4 regions of the Paenibacillus sp. FSL K6-1558 genome follow, and region 1 is predicted to be linked to each of the others. Evidence: riboswitches for the same ligand, from Rfam matches in the RefSeq annotation. Region 1 holds a riboswitch; each other region holds the start of a gene.
What was found. Region 1 has a riboswitch for thiamine pyrophosphate ahead of MHI38_RS18680 (ABC transporter substrate-binding protein). Riboswitches for the same ligand answer to the same signal wherever they lie in the genome.
Positions count from the first base shown of each region.

Region 2: another riboswitch for thiamine pyrophosphate. It lies ahead of MHI38_RS03990 (thiamine phosphate synthase); the one in region 1 lies ahead of MHI38_RS18680 (ABC transporter substrate-binding protein).
Region 3: another riboswitch for thiamine pyrophosphate. It lies ahead of thiM (hydroxyethylthiazole kinase); the one in region 1 lies ahead of MHI38_RS18680 (ABC transporter substrate-binding protein).
Region 4: another riboswitch for thiamine pyrophosphate. It lies ahead of thiC (phosphomethylpyrimidine synthase ThiC); the one in region 1 lies ahead of MHI38_RS18680 (ABC transporter substrate-binding protein).

Region 1 covers NZ_JBBOCV010000001.1:4,291,992-4,296,206, forward strand. Annotated here, with positions in the region: gene MHI38_RS18670 (ABC transporter permease) at 1-518, opposite strand, end outside; gene MHI38_RS18675 (MTH1187 family thiamine-binding protein) at 518-808, opposite strand; gene MHI38_RS18680 (ABC transporter substrate-binding protein) at 1,158-2,198, opposite strand; TPP riboswitch at 2,415-2,527, opposite strand; gene MHI38_RS18685 (hypothetical protein) at 2,669-3,163, shown strand; gene MHI38_RS18690 (hypothetical protein) at 3,218-3,397, opposite strand; gene serS (serine--tRNA ligase) at 3,755-4,215, shown strand, end outside.
Region 2 covers NZ_JBBOCV010000001.1:960,105-964,319, reverse strand. Annotated here, with positions in the region: gene MHI38_RS04000 (hypothetical protein) at 1-376, shown strand, start outside; gene MHI38_RS03995 (ABC-F family ATP-binding cassette domain-containing protein) at 431-1,984, shown strand; TPP riboswitch at 2,024-2,133, shown strand; gene MHI38_RS03990 (thiamine phosphate synthase) at 2,394-3,113, shown strand; gene thiO (glycine oxidase ThiO) at 3,191-4,215, shown strand, end outside.
Region 3 covers NZ_JBBOCV010000001.1:4,801,502-4,805,716, reverse strand. Annotated here, with positions in the region: gene MHI38_RS20840 (S-layer homology domain-containing protein) at 1-134, opposite strand, end outside; gene MHI38_RS20835 (radical SAM/SPASM domain-containing protein) at 384-1,265, opposite strand; TPP riboswitch at 1,495-1,597, shown strand; gene thiM (hydroxyethylthiazole kinase) at 1,754-2,563, shown strand; gene thiD (bifunctional hydroxymethylpyrimidine kinase/phosphomethylpyrimidine kinase) at 2,563-3,375, shown strand; gene thiE (thiamine phosphate synthase) at 3,375-4,040, shown strand.
Region 4 covers NZ_JBBOCV010000001.1:4,511,145-4,515,359, reverse strand. Annotated here, with positions in the region: gene thiC (phosphomethylpyrimidine synthase ThiC) at 1-1,549, opposite strand, end outside; TPP riboswitch at 1,946-2,059, opposite strand; gene MHI38_RS19680 (IclR family transcriptional regulator) at 2,221-2,964, opposite strand; gene MHI38_RS19675 (alpha/beta hydrolase) at 3,388-4,215, shown strand, end outside.

The sequences.
Region 1 (4,215 bases):
AGGGCATGCGGAAGCTCCAGTTTCCAAAAAATATGACGGCGATTCGCACCTGCCATGCGCATATAGTTCATCATCGCCGCATCCGTGCGTGTTAGACCGTCCATGGCAGCGACTGCTACCGGGAAGAAGCAGACCAGAATGATAGTAATCAATTTGGGTAGCAGGCCGAAGCCGAACCAGATCAGCAGGAGCGGTGCAAGTGCGATGGTCGGGATATTTTGACTAAGAATAAGTAGTGGATACAAAGCTGACTTCAGAAAAGGGATCAGATGCAGTACCATGGCAATGAACAGACCGACCGCTGTCCCGGCGACAAATCCGATAAGGGTTAGCTGAATCGTTGCAGAGGCGTGCATACCCAATCGGTCAGCCTGAGACGCCGCTTCGCGAGCGATATCGGACGGGGCGGGCAACATCCATTTCTCAATGTGGAATAGGGAGACGGCCCCTTGCCATATCGCAATAAAGAGAATAACCGCCACGAGGGGCGGCCATACACTTTTGAAATAGGTAGACATTAGCGATATTTCTCCGTCAGTGTATCCATGCTGAATCCGTCCGGGCTATGTGCGATTTTGATCTGGGAGATGATGCTTGGACTACCAGCTTCCACAAGTACCTCGTGCATTTTGCGAACAACCTCCAGCAGTTCATCCAGTTCGCCTTCCATGGTGGTATCTAGCGCATTGACCTGATATTTCAGGCCGGATTGCTGAATGACTTCAATGGCGCGGTCTACGTATGGATATGAGTTCTCGCCGTTCGGTGTTTTGGGAATAACCTGAATACTGAGTAATGTACTTGCCATGAGAGATTAATGCTCCTTTCGGGTGTGGATGGATAAGTAGATATGGTCGTTGTACACTGTAACACTCCGATGACAGAATAACCTTCCAATCGCTGTTATCCCCAGATTTTTTGATTCCCTTTTCCAAAGGGGAAAATCCGCTTTTTCAGGTTTTTTCTGTACTCTCCGTTTCTTGTGTACAAAAAATTCAACTTATCCATTAAGCTGTGGAAAAAATTCAAGAGAAAGCGCGCTTATGAGGTGGTTTTCCTTAGAAAACCTTATAAGCGTTGACTTCTTCAATTTTTTTCTGCCCTCTTCGTTCAAAACGTGTAAATATCAAAGTTCATGGTTACAGTTAGATTTAATATTACTGTGGTAAAAATTCATTGGTGTATGCTTTCGTTACATCAATCTCTTTATCCAGCAGTTTCTTGCTGAACATCCAGTCGGTGTAGTTCTTCCATACGTCTTCCTTTTGTTCACCCCAGCGCGGGGCATCATCTTTGTATTTCGGGCTGAGCCACTTTTGGCTTGCGAGTACTAATTCTTTGTCCAGGTCGGGAACAGCTTTGATCAAAATGTTCGCTGCTTCTTCAGGGTGATCAATCGCATATTGATATCCTTCAGAAGTGGCCTTCAGGAAAGCCTTCACCAGTTCAGGGTCTTTCTGAATCGTCTGTTCATTGGTCACGAGTACAGGGGTGTAGTAATCCAGCGCTTTGGCATAATCCTTCACATATAACATGTCAATCGGTTCTCCACGTAATTCAGCCTCAATTCCTGTCCAGGCATAGAAAATCCACGCAAAGTCGATGTCCCGTTTCACAGCTGTGAAGAAGTCGGCATCGCCCATGTTAATCTTTTTGACTTTGGATACGTCAGCACTTTCGCCCTCCATAATGGATTGCATCACCGCTTCTTCCACTGGGGAACCCCAGCCGCCGTAAGTTTTACCTTCAAAGTCTTTGGGTGATTTGATCTTACGATCCACTGGAGCGGCAAAACCGGATGTATTATGCTGAATAACTGCGGCAATCGACACAAGGGGAACGTCCTGCGTACGCGCCTGAGTTACACTTTCCTGATAACTGACGCCAAACGGTACCTCACCCGAAGCAACCATCGTATCCGCACCGCCGGCTCCTGGCTGTACAATCTCCACATTTAAACCTGCTGCTTTATAAAAACCTTGGTCCACCGCTGCATACAGACCGGTATGATTCGTATTTGGAGTCCAGTCGAGCACGACCTTTACATCTTTCAGTGCAGTACCGCTCCCCTGATTGGTTTGGTCCGAACCTGTCGCACCTTGCTGCTCTGTTGGAGCGGCTTCTTTGCCACCACATGCAGCTACGGTAACGAGTAGCACACACATGAGTAACATTCCCATCGTTTTACGCCATTTCATCGTGTTTCTCTCCTTCGGTATGTCCGGCCGGATGGCACGGGGGTACTCCTTGGCTTCATATCCAATCCCTTTGCATAAATCGACGAATTTATACTCGCGGGTTATCCGAATAACGTCATTTTTCTGTTTCTGCATGTCAAAAGAAAACAAAAAAAGCGCCCCGTAATCCGGGACGCGTGCAGGCGTGAGAGAGTGGCGTTCAGCTTATAGCTGTGCCGTTGCAATATACTCCGATTCCTACGCTGGCATGATCCAGATCAGGTCTAAGGGTTAGTATCTTGATGGGATACACTCTCAGCCGGCCAATTCCGACTCCCCTGGGAAACTATGAAGTTACGGGCATTACTAGGTGTAATTATAGGCCAGTGACAGGATTGTGTCTACATAAGTTGGACTAAAAATATTTTCACAGAATGTTCACTTATGTGAGGGTAGCCCGATTGTCTATAATGATCCAAGTTACAGAAAGGATGAGTGTATTGTCAGTACGCAAGAAACAACAAGTGATTTTTGGACTTATGATGTGTACAGGAATGGTCGTAGTGATGATGACCTTCAATCTATGGCATACGGGGATGTTAAGTCAGATGTCCGTGCTGCAGCTATTGCTCCAATTTGTGATCTGTTTTGCCATCGCCTTTTTGGTGGAGTCGTTCATCGTGGGACCGATAGCGAGAAAAATCACATTTTCCTTCTCATTTGCGAAGTCGAGTAAAATTAGAGGTGTAGTTACGATGTCCTTTTTCATGGTAATCGGCATGGTTTTGCTCATGTCTTTATATGGCATCATTACAGCCTATACTGCAGGTCAGCTAGAAGGAGATTCCGTAATCAATGCGTATCTTCATACGATTGTACGTAACTTCGGTCTGGCATTGCCTTATCAGTTGATTGTACTCGGGCCGCTAGTGCGTTATGTATTTGGCAAGTTGTTCAAGGGACCAGTAGCCGTTGTGTCGGTTTAAATCATCGTATCGTTATCCATCATAACAAAAGTATTTCCTGGGCAATCCTGTGGTTTAAGAAGTTCTAGCGTAAGCGATCCAAAACAAAATACCAATAACCACAGCGGCAATAATGATCGTAGTGAAAACTCCGCTCAACCATGAACCTCGCTGGGCTTGGCGGGCAAGTTCATCTGCTCTTTGTTTGGCGGCTTCGCCCTCGGATGAATTCAGATGGTTTGGGTCCATATTCATAAAGCAATCACCCCTTGGTGTTTTAGAAGTTATTTCAATTGTACTTGATCCAGCTTTGGAAAGATACGTAAACGGGCATATATGAGTTGCAATGTTGTTCTGTCTTCGTATATACTGAGAAACACAATTACAGATCGGATCATGCCGTTGAAGAGAATCCAACTCAGAGGCGTTTTCGCCAGGGAGCGAATTGAAACTATCCCAAGTTAACCGGAACCGCCCGTTATCGCGGACCAAGAGGCTGATCAGGAGATTTGAACTGATTTGGCAAGTTGGGTGGCACCGCGAGCAGAGCGCTCCTCGTCCCAAGGGATGAGGGCGCTCTTTGTATTTTTTTAGCCAAAGGAGACGGTGATCATGTTAGACATGAAGTGGGTTCGGGCACATGCAGAAGAGGTTCAGGCGGCGGCACACGGGAAAAAGATCAAGGTTGATATTGCTGTGTTACTACAGCGGGATGACGAGCGCAAGGCACTTTTGCAGCAAACGGAAGAAGCGCGTCGTCAGCGTAATACACTATCGGCTGAGATCGGGAAGCTTATGCAGTCGGGTGAGCGTGAGCAAGCGGAGAAGATGCGGGCACAGGTTAAACAATTGAATGAACAGCTGGAGCAAGAGGAAGCCAAGCTGGCGGTAATCCAGGAGGAAGTGACCAGACTGCAAAGGCTGGTGCCTAATATCGTGTCGCCAGATACGCCTGTGGGCTTGTCGGATGAAGATAATGTAGAGCTACGGCGAGTGGGAGAGCTACCTGTGTTTGACTACGAGGCCAGAGATCATGTCGAGCTGGGAGAGATGCACGAACTGATCGACATTCC
Region 2 (4,215 bases), 3.3 Mb from region 1:
TCGACATAATGAATTTGCCAGGAGAAATGGTGTCGCTTATCTATTCACGATGCCTTTAGTCTCGCAGGAAGATTGGTACAATTCGATCAATGATACGGGTATTATGGCTTTTATACAGGGGATCGCTGTAGGGGGTCAGAAGATTAACAATTATGCCATTGGTGGAGGCCGGCTAGTCAAAAAAACAGCGATCATTGGCGGGATTGATCCCGAAACAGGCATAAAATATCATTATCCTGCCACCTGTAACCCCGGTTTTCGTGCTGAAGAGGTGTTTACAACTGCAAGACAGGCAGCGGCCAGAGGTTATTTCGAATATGATTGCTTCGCGCAAGTGTCATTACTTTCAGAAAAGACTGAACCTGTGCTAGAATAGGGTTTTGGAACGTGAACTAAAAGTAATGTATATAGATAGGAGCAGTCTCATCTTATGAGTTTATTGTCAGTAGAGAACGTCAGTCACAATTTTGGAGACCGTACGTTATTTAAAAATGTTTCGTTTCGTCTGCTTGCTGGAGAACGAGTGGGTCTGGTTGGGGCTAATGGTGCCGGAAAATCAACCCTAATGAATATTCTCACCGGAAAATTGCTTAAGGATAGCGGTAAAGTGGAATGGACGCCAAAAGTTCGATATGGCTATTTGGATCAACATACGAAGTTAACACCGGGCAAGACCATTCGTGATGTGCTTAAAGATGCTTTTTTGCCGCTACTGGAACTGGAGAAGCAAATGATGGCCATTACGGATCAGATGGCTGATGCCGATTCAGACAAACTTGAGCAGTTGCTTGAAGAAATGGGAGATATTCAGGAACAGCTTGAACAGGGCGATTTTTATCTGATTGATGTGAAAGTGGAAGAAATGGCAAACGGTTTGGGATTAAATGCAATTGGCCTTGATCGGGATGTTGCGGCTCTCAGTGGTGGACAACGTACGAAAGTCCTGCTTGCAAAATTGTTGTTGGAGAAACCCACTGCCCTTTTGTTGGATGAGCCGACAAATTATCTGGATGTAGAGCATATTGAGTGGCTAACTAGATATTTGAAAGACTACCCATATGCTTTTCTATTGATTTCCCATGATACAGAGTTCATGAATGAAGTGGTTAATGTCATTTATCATCTGGAATTTGCTAAATTGACGCGTTATGCGGCCAACTATGAGAAATTTCTTGAAATGGCAGATATGCAGAAAGCACAGCATATTGATGCCTATGAGAAGCAACAGGAATACATCAAAAAGCAGGAAGATTTCATTCAACGCAACAAAGCTCGAGCTTCGACCTCTGGTCGAGCGAAAAGCCGGGAAAAACAACTTGGAAAGGTCGAGCGAATTGATCGACCAGACGAAGCAGCAAAACCAGCATTTAAGTTCAAGGATGCCCGCGCAAGCAGCAAAACCGTTTTTGAAGGTATTGATTTTGAGATCGGTTATACGTATCCATTACTACCTAAGATGACCATGACGATTGAACGTGGTGAAAAGATCGCGATTGTGGGGTGCAACGGGGTAGGTAAATCAACACTGCTTAAAACGATCTTGGGTAAAATAGCGCCAATTAGCGGAAAAACGTTTCTTGGAGATTATTTGGAGACGGCATACTTTGAACAGGAAGTACGAGCCGGGAATATTACACCGATCGATGATGTATGGAACGAGTTTTCACATCTAACGCAGAACGAGGTGCGAGGACATCTTGCACGTTGCGGGCTCAAAAATGAGCATATTACGCGTCCGCTTAACATGCTGAGCGGGGGAGAGCAAGCCAAAGTCCGTTTGTGCAAACTGTTGATGCGGGAGAGCAACTGGGTCTTGTTTGATGAGCCGACGAACCATCTGGATGTAACGGCGAAGGCTGAGCTACAGCGGGCACTGAAGGAATATAAAGGAACCGTTTTGCTTGTATCGCACGAACCGGATTTTTATGAAGGCTGGGTCACCAAAACGTGGGATGTAGAAGAGTGGTCCGAAAAAGCACGATGACAAAAAAAACCGGTTGTGGTAATATAGGCTACAACTTCATATGAACACTAGGGGGGCCGCACGATGCGGCTGAGATGGAAGAATGCGATTCCGGACCCTTTGCACCTGATCTGGATCATACCAGCGTAGGGAAGTGGCGCGTTTCAGCGAAAGCGATAGTAAATGATTCTAACGTAAGAACAGGATCTTATTACATCGTGATGCCAAGCGGTTCAATATCAAAATAAACAGTTATAGATTTGACTATCAAACTGTTTAACAGGTATTTGTCAGACGCTTGTGATTGAACTGAACCTTTGTTTATACGCAGCCACTCCCCTACGGGAGTGGCTTTTTTGGTTTTATATTTGTCATTACTACTTCTCCAAGCCTGTAGCTGAAAGGAGCGAGAACGAGACTGCATACCTTGATGTTTGATTATGATGCTCATGAATCAGGTAAAACTTCAACAGACCAGTGGTACAAGCGGACAGATAAATCTGTACCAACCTGTGGACTAGAGAAAGACTTTTTTGAGTTACATGTGATATCTACGAATAAAGCGGAACAGTCAGTCATGTTGAAGGCAGCCAAAGATATTTGGCCTTATGTGCATTACATTCATATCCGGGAAAGGCAACTCTCGCAACAGGAATGTTTTAACTGGGCCAAATTGATGGTAGAAGCGGGTGTTCCAGCTTCCCGCATTGTAATCAACGGTGCGAACCTATATTCGTCAGGCTATTTTTATCAAGGGGTACATTGGAGCCAAGATATGCTGGAAAGGGCAAAAGTAATGGTAAAGCCGGAGAACAAGCATGATTTGAGGCTCCGGTTGGGGATATCGGTGCATTCGTTGCATGAAGCGAGAATTGCCGAAGAGTATGGCGCGGATTACCTTTTTTTCGGGCATGTGTACGCAAGTGCAAGCAAACCGGATTCTGTAGCGAGGGGATTAGATGCGTTATCGGAAGTGTGCTCCAGTGTCAAGGTGCCTGTTATTGCAATTGGGGGGATTCAGCCGGATAACATTCGGGCCGTCAGGTCTGCGGGAGCCAGGGGTGCTGCTGTGATCTCAAGTGTGTTAAAACATGCAAACCCTGCTCATGCTGTTGCGCTTCTTAAACAGGCTGTGGAAGCGGTGAAGTGAATGTTTCTCGCTCAAAAAGTTGGAAATGACGCCAACCTAATAAGATCGGAATGTTGTTCAAACAAGGAGATGACAAAATGGTACAGAGAGGACCGAGTCAACCCGAGGAAGTGATCGACTCATCGTGTGAACAAGATAAGTTTAAGCGGCTACCGCTATCCGAAACTTTAACTAAGAAACCAGAAACCTTTCATGCAGAAACAATCATTGTGGGCGGTGGAGTCATAGGCTGTGCGATTGCTTTTGAACTGGCATCCCGAGGTCAGGAAGTACTGCTTGTTGAGCAGTCGGAGATTGCTAGCGGAGCTTCATGTGCAGCTGCCGGCATGCTGGCAGCAGATAGTGAGGATTTTGCTCATCCACTCATGGCACAAGCCGCATATGACAGTAGGGAATTACTTCATAAGCACAAAGAGCAAATATCCGCTTTAACAGGTATGGATCTTGGCTTAAGGCGCAACGGATTTATCACACCGTTTCGTTCATACGGTGATCTAAGTAAATACAAGGATAAACGAAATACCACTTCGGGGGTGCAACAACTTTGGTGGGATCGAAGCACAGTGCAACGAGAAGCGTTATGGTTGAATCGGGATACGTACGGTGCTTATTACCGATCATTGGAGAGCGAAGTGTTGCCCGTGTCATTGACAAGAGCTTATGCGATCTCAGCTGAAATGATGGGTGCCCGCATTTTGGAAGGAGTTCAAGATGTTCGGCTGATCGTAGATAAGCATGGTGTTCAAGGGATTAAAACGGCTAAGGGAGAGATGTGTTGCAAACATATCATCATAGCTGCTGGTTTACACGGGGAGCAACTCATGCATCAAGTGGGGATCGTTTTGCCTTCAAGTCCGGTGAAAGGTGAAATGTTGGCCGTTCGGTTTACTACAGATCAGGCTGGAGGCAGACCCGATCGCACGGTATATGCAGAAGATGTCTATATCGTTCCGAAAGCAAACGGAGAGGTATGGATCGGCGCAACCAGTTTGCCAGGAAGAAAAGATCACAGCGTATCGGCAAATAGTATGCAACGATTGCTTGGAGCGGCAAGTTATTGGGTTCCGGGAATCAAGGAGGCGGACTTTGTGCGGGCATGGGC
Region 3 (4,215 bases), 510 kb from region 1:
TCCTTAAACGACGTTACAGATGATGAGGTCACTTCCGCCGAGGCTAGCAATTGCATAGAAAACATAGAGGCAATCAATGATGTAGAGAGTACTGCTGACAACTTTCGATTAAACTTTTTCCATTTTAAATTCAAAACTCGACACACTCCTCTTAAACGTCCGTTATTAACACAAAAGTGTAACTTTTGAACTACTCCCCCTTTTATAATCAGTAGGATAATAATACCATGTATATTTATAAAAACAAGATTAATAGACTATCATTTTACATAATAGTTGAAATCATGAATCAAATGGTGCCTATTCTTTCCTAATAATAAATAAAAAAATGTGCTACTCGGAATATTACCGAATAACACACTTGAGTTATCTGTCGTATGATTTTAGGCTCCTGCTCCAAAGCGCTGCCGGTATCCGCACTTGCGGCAAAGTTCTTCTACAGCTTCCCGTTTGGAAAAACCGTATACCAGATTGTTCGCACGCTCTCCGTCCACAATATCGGAAAAAGACTTTTCATGGATGTTTCCAAGGTTGATGACACCTTCTCCATCCAAACAGCATGGAACCACGGTTCCATCAACCAGCACAGCTGCCTGACTGCGTAATGCATGACAAAAACCTTTGCCGTCATCTTCAGGTGCATCGAGGCTTGGCCATTGGAATTCATGGTCCTGATTCAGGTATACGTTGGGTGCAATTTTCACGCCACTACCCGCAACCACCTTTTCTTCAATACGGAAGTCCAGATTGAATTCCTTTTCCAGCACCTCAAGCGTCTCCCGATTGCGATTCATCTGAGCATTGGTGAAGTTATCCTGAGTCAGATTCCATAGTCGGAACGAGACAATGACGTTATGTTTCACCGCTTCACGAACAAAAGACAAGATGTTATGCAAGTATCCGTCACGATCCGTAGAACCCTCATGACCGTCAAAACTGTGCAGCGAGAAATTCATCTGTCTCAGTGCAGGTTTGCCCAATAATTTATGCTGTGTCTTTGGCAGTAGCGTACCGTTGGTCGTAATGTTCACTTTAAATCCCTTGGCATGAGCCATATCCAGCAACAGGTCAATTTTGGGATGAAGCAGCGGTTCCCCTTTGACGTGCAGGTAAATATGTTTTGTGTGTGGTTTGATCTGATCCAATATATTATTAAAGACTTCAGGGTCGATGAATCCTTTGGCTCGCTTCGTTTGTGGACAAAAGCTGCATGCCAGATTACAGATGCTCGTAATTTCAATATATACTTTCTTGAACGTTTTCAACTCAGGGTCCCCATTCTGCCGGGAGGAACAACGGTCCTGCCCTCATTCGTAGTACGGCCATATGAGCCAATCCCCATTATATCGGGTTCACGAGCTAAGGTAAATCAGAATAGCGGATCAGTAACAAAGTCCAGTGTATTTTTCATCCCCATTTCAAGGCTTAAATCCTCGCCCTATTTACATTAAGTCAAGATGGATATATGCTGAGTACATAACTGCATATCTTGTACATTTGCACTGGGGGAGCCTTGCGGCTGAGACGAATACGACGATTCGGACCCTTTGAACCTGATCTGGATTATACCAGCGGAGGGAAGTGGAGCGGCTTTTATTGGCAGTAGGGGATCTCTATCCTAGATGGGGATCAACTTCAGTTCAAACGTATAGCTCCGTTCATTTCTCCGGAAATGGACGGGGCTTTTTTGTATTTCAGCAAGTCGTCTCGCTCATAACCATATCCATCATTTGAAAATAAGGAGGTCATTTGGATGTCTTATCTTGAACGTGTACGTTCACTCAATCCTTTGGTTCATAATATTACCAACCTTGTGGTTGCCCCTTTTACCGCAAATGGTCTGCTTGCCCTCGGAGCCTCTCCGTTTATGGCCTATGCTCATGAAGAAGTCGCTGACGTCGCTCGAATGGCTGGCGCGGTGGTTCTGAACATCGGCACATTGGATGAAAAGGTCGTTCAAGCGATACGTCTAGCCGGACAATCAGCCAATGCACATCATGTGCCTGTTGTCCTTGATCCTGTTGGTGCAGGAGCCACGACATATCGCACCGATACGGTACAAATGCTGGTTCGTGAGCTTCGTCTTACCGTATTAAGAGGCAATGTCGCCGAAGTGGCCCATGTCATTGGTGTGCCATGGAATATCAAAGGTGTGGACGCTGGGGTTGGCGAGGGTGATCGGATTAGCATTGCGGAGAAGGCCGCGCAACAACTTGACTGTATTGTCGTTATTACGGGCCAGTACGACATTATTACAGACGGATATCATACTTTCCTCACAAGCAACGGACATGCATTGCTCACCCAAGTTACCGGGGCAGGCTGTCTGCTAAGCTCAGTCATTGGTGCTTTTGCAGCGATTGCCGAGCCGGGGCGCGACATGCTGAACAGTGTGGTGGAAGCTGTCTCAACCTACGGTGTAGCCGCTGAACAGGCTGCAGCACGAACGGCTCATCAGGGGCCAGGCAGCTTCCAGATTGAATTGTTAAATCAACTGGCGCAGATTACACCTTCGCTGTTCTCCGAGCATGCACAAATCCGTCAGATTCGTGGAGGTGTGTGATGAATATTGCTCAAGCGTTAACGATTGCCGGGTCTGATAACGGCGGCGGTGCAGGAATTCAGGCAGATCTCAAAACCTTTCAAGAACTTGGTGTATACGGCATGACGGTCATTACTGCAATCGCCGCTCAGAACACTACAGGGGTTCAAGGCGTGTTTCCGATTGATTACGACGGCATTGCCCAGCAACTTGATTCAACGGGAGTCGACTTTCAGCCGCGTACCATCAAGACAGGTATGCTGTATAGTGCCGAGATTATTCGTCTTGTTGCGGCAAAATGTCAGCAATATGACTGGTCAAATCTGGTTATTGATCCCGTGATGGTTGCCAAAGGAGGTGCACCTCTGCTCCAGCAGGAGGCTGTGCAAGCACTTGTGGAAGATCTGCTGCCTCTTGCTTTGGTTATCACACCTAACATTCCCGAAGCCGAACTACTTATCGGGAGTTCGATTCGGAACCTGAGTGAGCGCGAGGAAGCCGCAAAGCAATTGGTGCAGATGGGTTCAACATATGCCTTGATTAAAGGAGGACATGATACGGGAAGCGGTACGGTTATCGATGTCCTGTATGACGGGCATTCCTTTCATTATTTGGAGAACCTTCGTGTTATGACACGTCATACCCATGGAACCGGCTGCACGTTCTCTGCTGCCATTACGGCGGAACTGGCGAAGGGTGCCCCTATTCTGGCTGCCGTTACGACCGCGCGAGCATTCATTCAGGCAGCCATTGAAGATGAGCTGGGATTCGGGACCGGGCACGGGCCAACGAATCACTTTGCGTACCAGCGCAGACAGCGGGGTGAACGCTGATGCGTAGATGGGATGCGGAAGCGGTGCGCCGTGCGCTGCAGTTGTATTTGGTGATGGGTAGCGTCAATACGACGCGAGACCCGGTGGAGGTGCTCCGCCAGGCGATCACTGGCGGCATCACGCTGTTCCAGTTCCGAGAGAAGGGAACTGGTGCACAGGCAGGCGAAGCCCGCAGAACGCTTGCGCTGCGGCTTCGTGAGGTGTGCAGCCAGCACGGGATACCGTTCATCGTGAACGATGATGTGGAGCTGGCTGTGGCGGTGGAGGCCGACGGTGTGCACGTCGGCCAGGACGATGCGGACGCGGCGCTGGTACGCGCCCGCATTGGAGAAGGGCGGATGCTTGGCGTATCCGCCCACTCCGCCCTTGAAGCCCGCCGTGCCGTGCAGGCGGGCGCAGACTATCTTGGCGTCGGGCCGATGTACCCGACGCGCTCCAAAGCGGATGCCCACGCTGTGCTGGGCCCCGCCGGGGTTGCGGAACTGCGCGCCGCAGGCATCGCAGTTCCGGTGGTCGGTATCGGCGGCATTACGCCCGATACCGCGGCCGCCGTGATGGCGGCTGGAGCCGACGGCGTAGCCGTCATCTCCGCCATCGCGGGCGCGGCCGATGTGCACGCGGCGACTGCACAGCTCGCTGCGATCACCCGCAGGAAGCAGGCATAGCCATGCTCCCTGCCCGATAATGCAAAGGCCGCAACCACTCGGTCTTCAGCCTCTGCATTCTTGTTTTATTCTTCGCCTCCTTTGCCTCGTTCTGCAACCTATACATCTTTTATCCTTATCCTTCCGCAAACTGGTCATCCTCTAGCGCCACATACCTCCTTCTGCATCCTTTAAA
Region 4 (4,215 bases), 220 kb from region 1:
CCCGGCGCTGAGCGCGTGGGTGGCCTTTGGCTAGGTCTGCGGCATGGGCAGCTATTTTATAAGCGATAACCCCTTCACGTACATCATCCTTGTTCGGAAGCCCCAGATGCTCCTTTGGAGTGACATAGCAGAGCATAGACGTACCAAACCAGCCAATCATCGCCGCCCCAATCGCAGACGTAATATGATCATATCCCGGTGCGATGTCTGTGGTCAGTGGCCCGAGCGTATAAAACGGCGCTTCCTGGCAGATCTCCATCTGCAAATCCACATTCTCCTTGATCTTGTGCATCGGCACATGCCCCGGCCCTTCAATCATCACCTGCACATCATGCTTCCATGCAATCTGCGTTAATTCCCCAAGTGTGGCGAGCTCCGCCATCTGTGCTTCATCGTTGGCATCGTAGATGCTACCTGGACGCAGTCCGTCCCCGAGGGAGAAAGCAACGTCATACCTTTTCATAATCTCGCAGATTTCTTCAAAATGGGTGTACAAAAAGTTCTCCTGATGATGTGCCAGGCACCACGCCGCCATAATGGACCCACCTCTAGACACTATTCCCGTCATCCGTTTCGCTGTCATCGGAATATATCGGAGCAACACACCCGCATGAATTGTAAAATAGTCCACGCCCTGCTCCGCCTGTTCAATCAGCGTATCCCGGTACAACTCCCAAGTGAGGGCCTCCGCCTCGCCATTTACCTTCTCCAGCGCCTGATAGAGCGGCACCGTACCAATCGGCACTGGGGAGTTACGGATGATCCATTCCCGTGTGGTATGAATGTCTTTGCCCGTGGAGAGATCCATTACCGTATCCGATCCCCAGCGAACAGCCCAGGTCATCTTCTCCACCTCCTCCTCGATAGAGGAAGATACAGCGGAATTACCTATGTTGGCGTTGATCTTCACGTGAAAATGACGCCCAATCAGCATCGGCTCACTCTCCGGGTGATTGATGTTGGATGGAAGAATAGCCCGGCCGCTCGCCAGCTCCTGCCGCACGAATTCAGGCTCTACGCCTTCACGAATAGCGGCGTACTCCATCTCGGGCGTAATCAAGCCCTGCCTTGCATAATGCATCTGTGTGACAGAGCGTCCAGCCTGAGCACGTAGCGGTTGACCGCGGAATCCCGGGTACTCCTCTGCCCCGGCTCTCCGTCCTCCCGCCTTCAATCCGTTATCCTCCGGCTTCACTGCGCGGCCCTCATATGCTTCAACGTCACCGCGCTCCATAATCCAGTGATTTCGGAGCGCAGGTAATCCCTTCCGAATATCCATCTGGAATTCGGGATCGGTCATCGGGCCGCTCGTATCGTAGACACGCAGCGGCTCATTATGCTCCACCCCTTGGGGAGTATTCGTATCATGAAGGGCAATTTCACGCTCCGGTACAGCAATGTCCGGTCGTGAGCCCTGAATGTAGACTTTGCGGCTGCCCGGGAAGGGTTGTACCCCTCCAGCCGCTCCGGTTTTCTTTTCCACCGGATGACCATCGCGCCCTGTTTCCTCTATTCCCGTCTGTTGCTCCTTTTGGTTACCTGTATTCATGTCTCCTGTTTCCTCCTCTGTGATCTTCATTTGCCCATATCGTCCACCAATGTGACAGCTTTGACTTACCACACCTGTCTGGAAAAAGCAGAGCACAGAAGCACAGCAGGATTGACCCTGCATAAGCAGCTAGAATGATCCAAAAGACAACTTTTATGTACAATCAGCATGAACACGAAACACGAGATCACTTCTCTTAGAAGTCCAGGCATATATGCCGCAATTATTGTGCTGTCACTTCCAAGGTGAAACACAACAACTGAATCTCTGCTTGCCGCTGTAAATAAAAAAAGCCGGTTCCGAAGGAACCGACTAATGTCCATCACCATACACGCAACAAGGGCCACCTGCTGCAATACAGCATGGATCCCGGGTTAACGTCTGTGGTGTCTGTGGTCATATGGCCGATTACTTCCCTACGCTGGTATGATCCAGATCAGGTGCAAAGGGTCCGGGATCTCATGCGATCCCGTCTCAGTCCGGACAATTCGGACTCCCCCAGTAACGTAAACGTATTGCGACAATCAAGCCGCTGTTCAACTTAAAATATGACATTCAACCGACCCCGCTGGGTCGTCCATTACAGAGTAGCGTAATCTGGGCTTAAATTCAACCTTAATATTCCAGAGGGGAAATTCCCTTCGAGCAAAACTTCATGCAAGAGCCTTCCCCTATGGCAACATAAGTCCCATTTGTACAGCTGCTTCTTTCAACACAGGCGCGTACTCATGTAATGTCTCTTGCGAGAGCCTGCTAACAGGTCCAGACACGGAAAGCGCTGCTGCAATGTTGCCTCTGCGATCCATAATTGGCACAGACACAGCGGCAGCTCCCGGCTCGCGTTCCTCATAGCTGGTTGCGTAGCCACTCACTCGAATGTCTTCCATCTGTGCCAGATAGACGGCCGGATCGATAAATACTGGCCATTCCGGGCCGTTCATCAGTTCCTCCCGATCCTCATCAGCGGCAAAAGCCATTAATACTTTGCTGGAGGCTCCTACGGAAAGCGGCAGTCTGACCCCTACAGGTGCAACCCGCCGAATCGCCTGATCACTCTGCACAGCCTGAATCCGAATCCGTTCACCGCCATCACGAAGGTAGAGACTTACGGTTTCGCCCAAGCGATCACGCAGCCTCTCCATTGCAGGTAACAGCAAAATTGCAGGATCGTCACTACGTGACATATGCGCTGACAGCTCCCAGATTCGAATACCTAGCCGATACTTCTCGGTTGCCGCATCACGTATTACGAACCCCCGATCCTCCAGTGTAGCCATCAATCGATGTACCGTGCTTTTGTGTAAACCGATCTGACTAGCAATTTCGGTGAGTCCAAGATCACTGCGCGTGGTAAAACATAATAATATATCCAGCGCCCGTTCTACAGCCCGGACGGTTAACTTGCGGTCTTCCATGGCATGATGCCCCCCTCATGTTTCATCACATGAAACTTGGTTACATAAATTATATGAGAAACGGTCTCATCTGTAAACCAAAAAGAACCGTTTTGAAGATGATCTGAAAACAAATAAATGAACAAGGATATCCAATTGGCACATCGTAATCTCCTGTAATTTACACACTATGGAATTGTTACCTCTACATCTTAAGAACTATATAACAATTGCGTAACAAATACCTCCAATCAATTGACTTTGACTATATCGGGACATACGATAAAGATAGAAACCAATTCAGATAAAATATCAAAAGCGTGACTTTAGCATTAGGATGCCATCTTCATGAATACGTGCTAAAAAGTACCTATATGCTATTTTTCATATCGTTATGATCTTGTCCATATTAATCCTCAACCGAAACTCAAAGGAGGGGCGTGCATGTATCCGACATCCCAGAGCGAAGCCCCGCTGCATACCAAAGTGTCCGATCTGCCCTCTTCGTTGTCACCGAGGCTGATTCGGTTCAAACATATTGTCGTAGCGTTGCTGCTCTCCGTTGTATTTTTTCTGTTGTTTTGTTTTATTGCCTTACACGGTTATATTGCTTGGGTGCTCTCCAACCCTACGGTCGCACCGGTGTTTTCGAACCCGATGCAGGCCAAAAACATGAAATATGAGGACATTACATTCCCTGCGGCCGACGGTAGCAGAACCATGCAAGGCTGGTATATCCCTGCGAATACCGATACGGGCAAAACCATCATCTTCAGCCACGGTTATGGAGCCAATCGGGAGGAAACCTGGGTGCCTATGTATGACCTCGCCCATTACGCGCACCAGCTCGGGTTTAATGTGGTGATGTTCGATTACGGCTTTGCCTCTCAGGTCAACCGAGCGGTAGCAACAGGTGGTAAGGCTGAGTCTCAGCAATTGCTGGGAGCTATTCAGTTTGCTAAACAGCGCGGAGCACAGGAGCTGGTCGTCTGGGGATTTTCCATGGGAGCAGGCACGGCTCTGCAAACCGGACTGCTAACCAAAGAAGTGGATGCCATGATTCTGGACAGTACATTCCTGCTGGAGCCGGATACGCTGTACCACAACATTCATAATCAGATCAATCTGCCGCGTCAGCCTACGCTCGAGATTATGAAGTTGCTCTTCCCGATCTTGAACGGTACCGGCTTGCAGCAAATCCCGTATCAGGAAGTGAAGAAAAAGGACTATCCGTTCCCAATCTTCTTTATTCATGGTACAGAAGATGAGAAG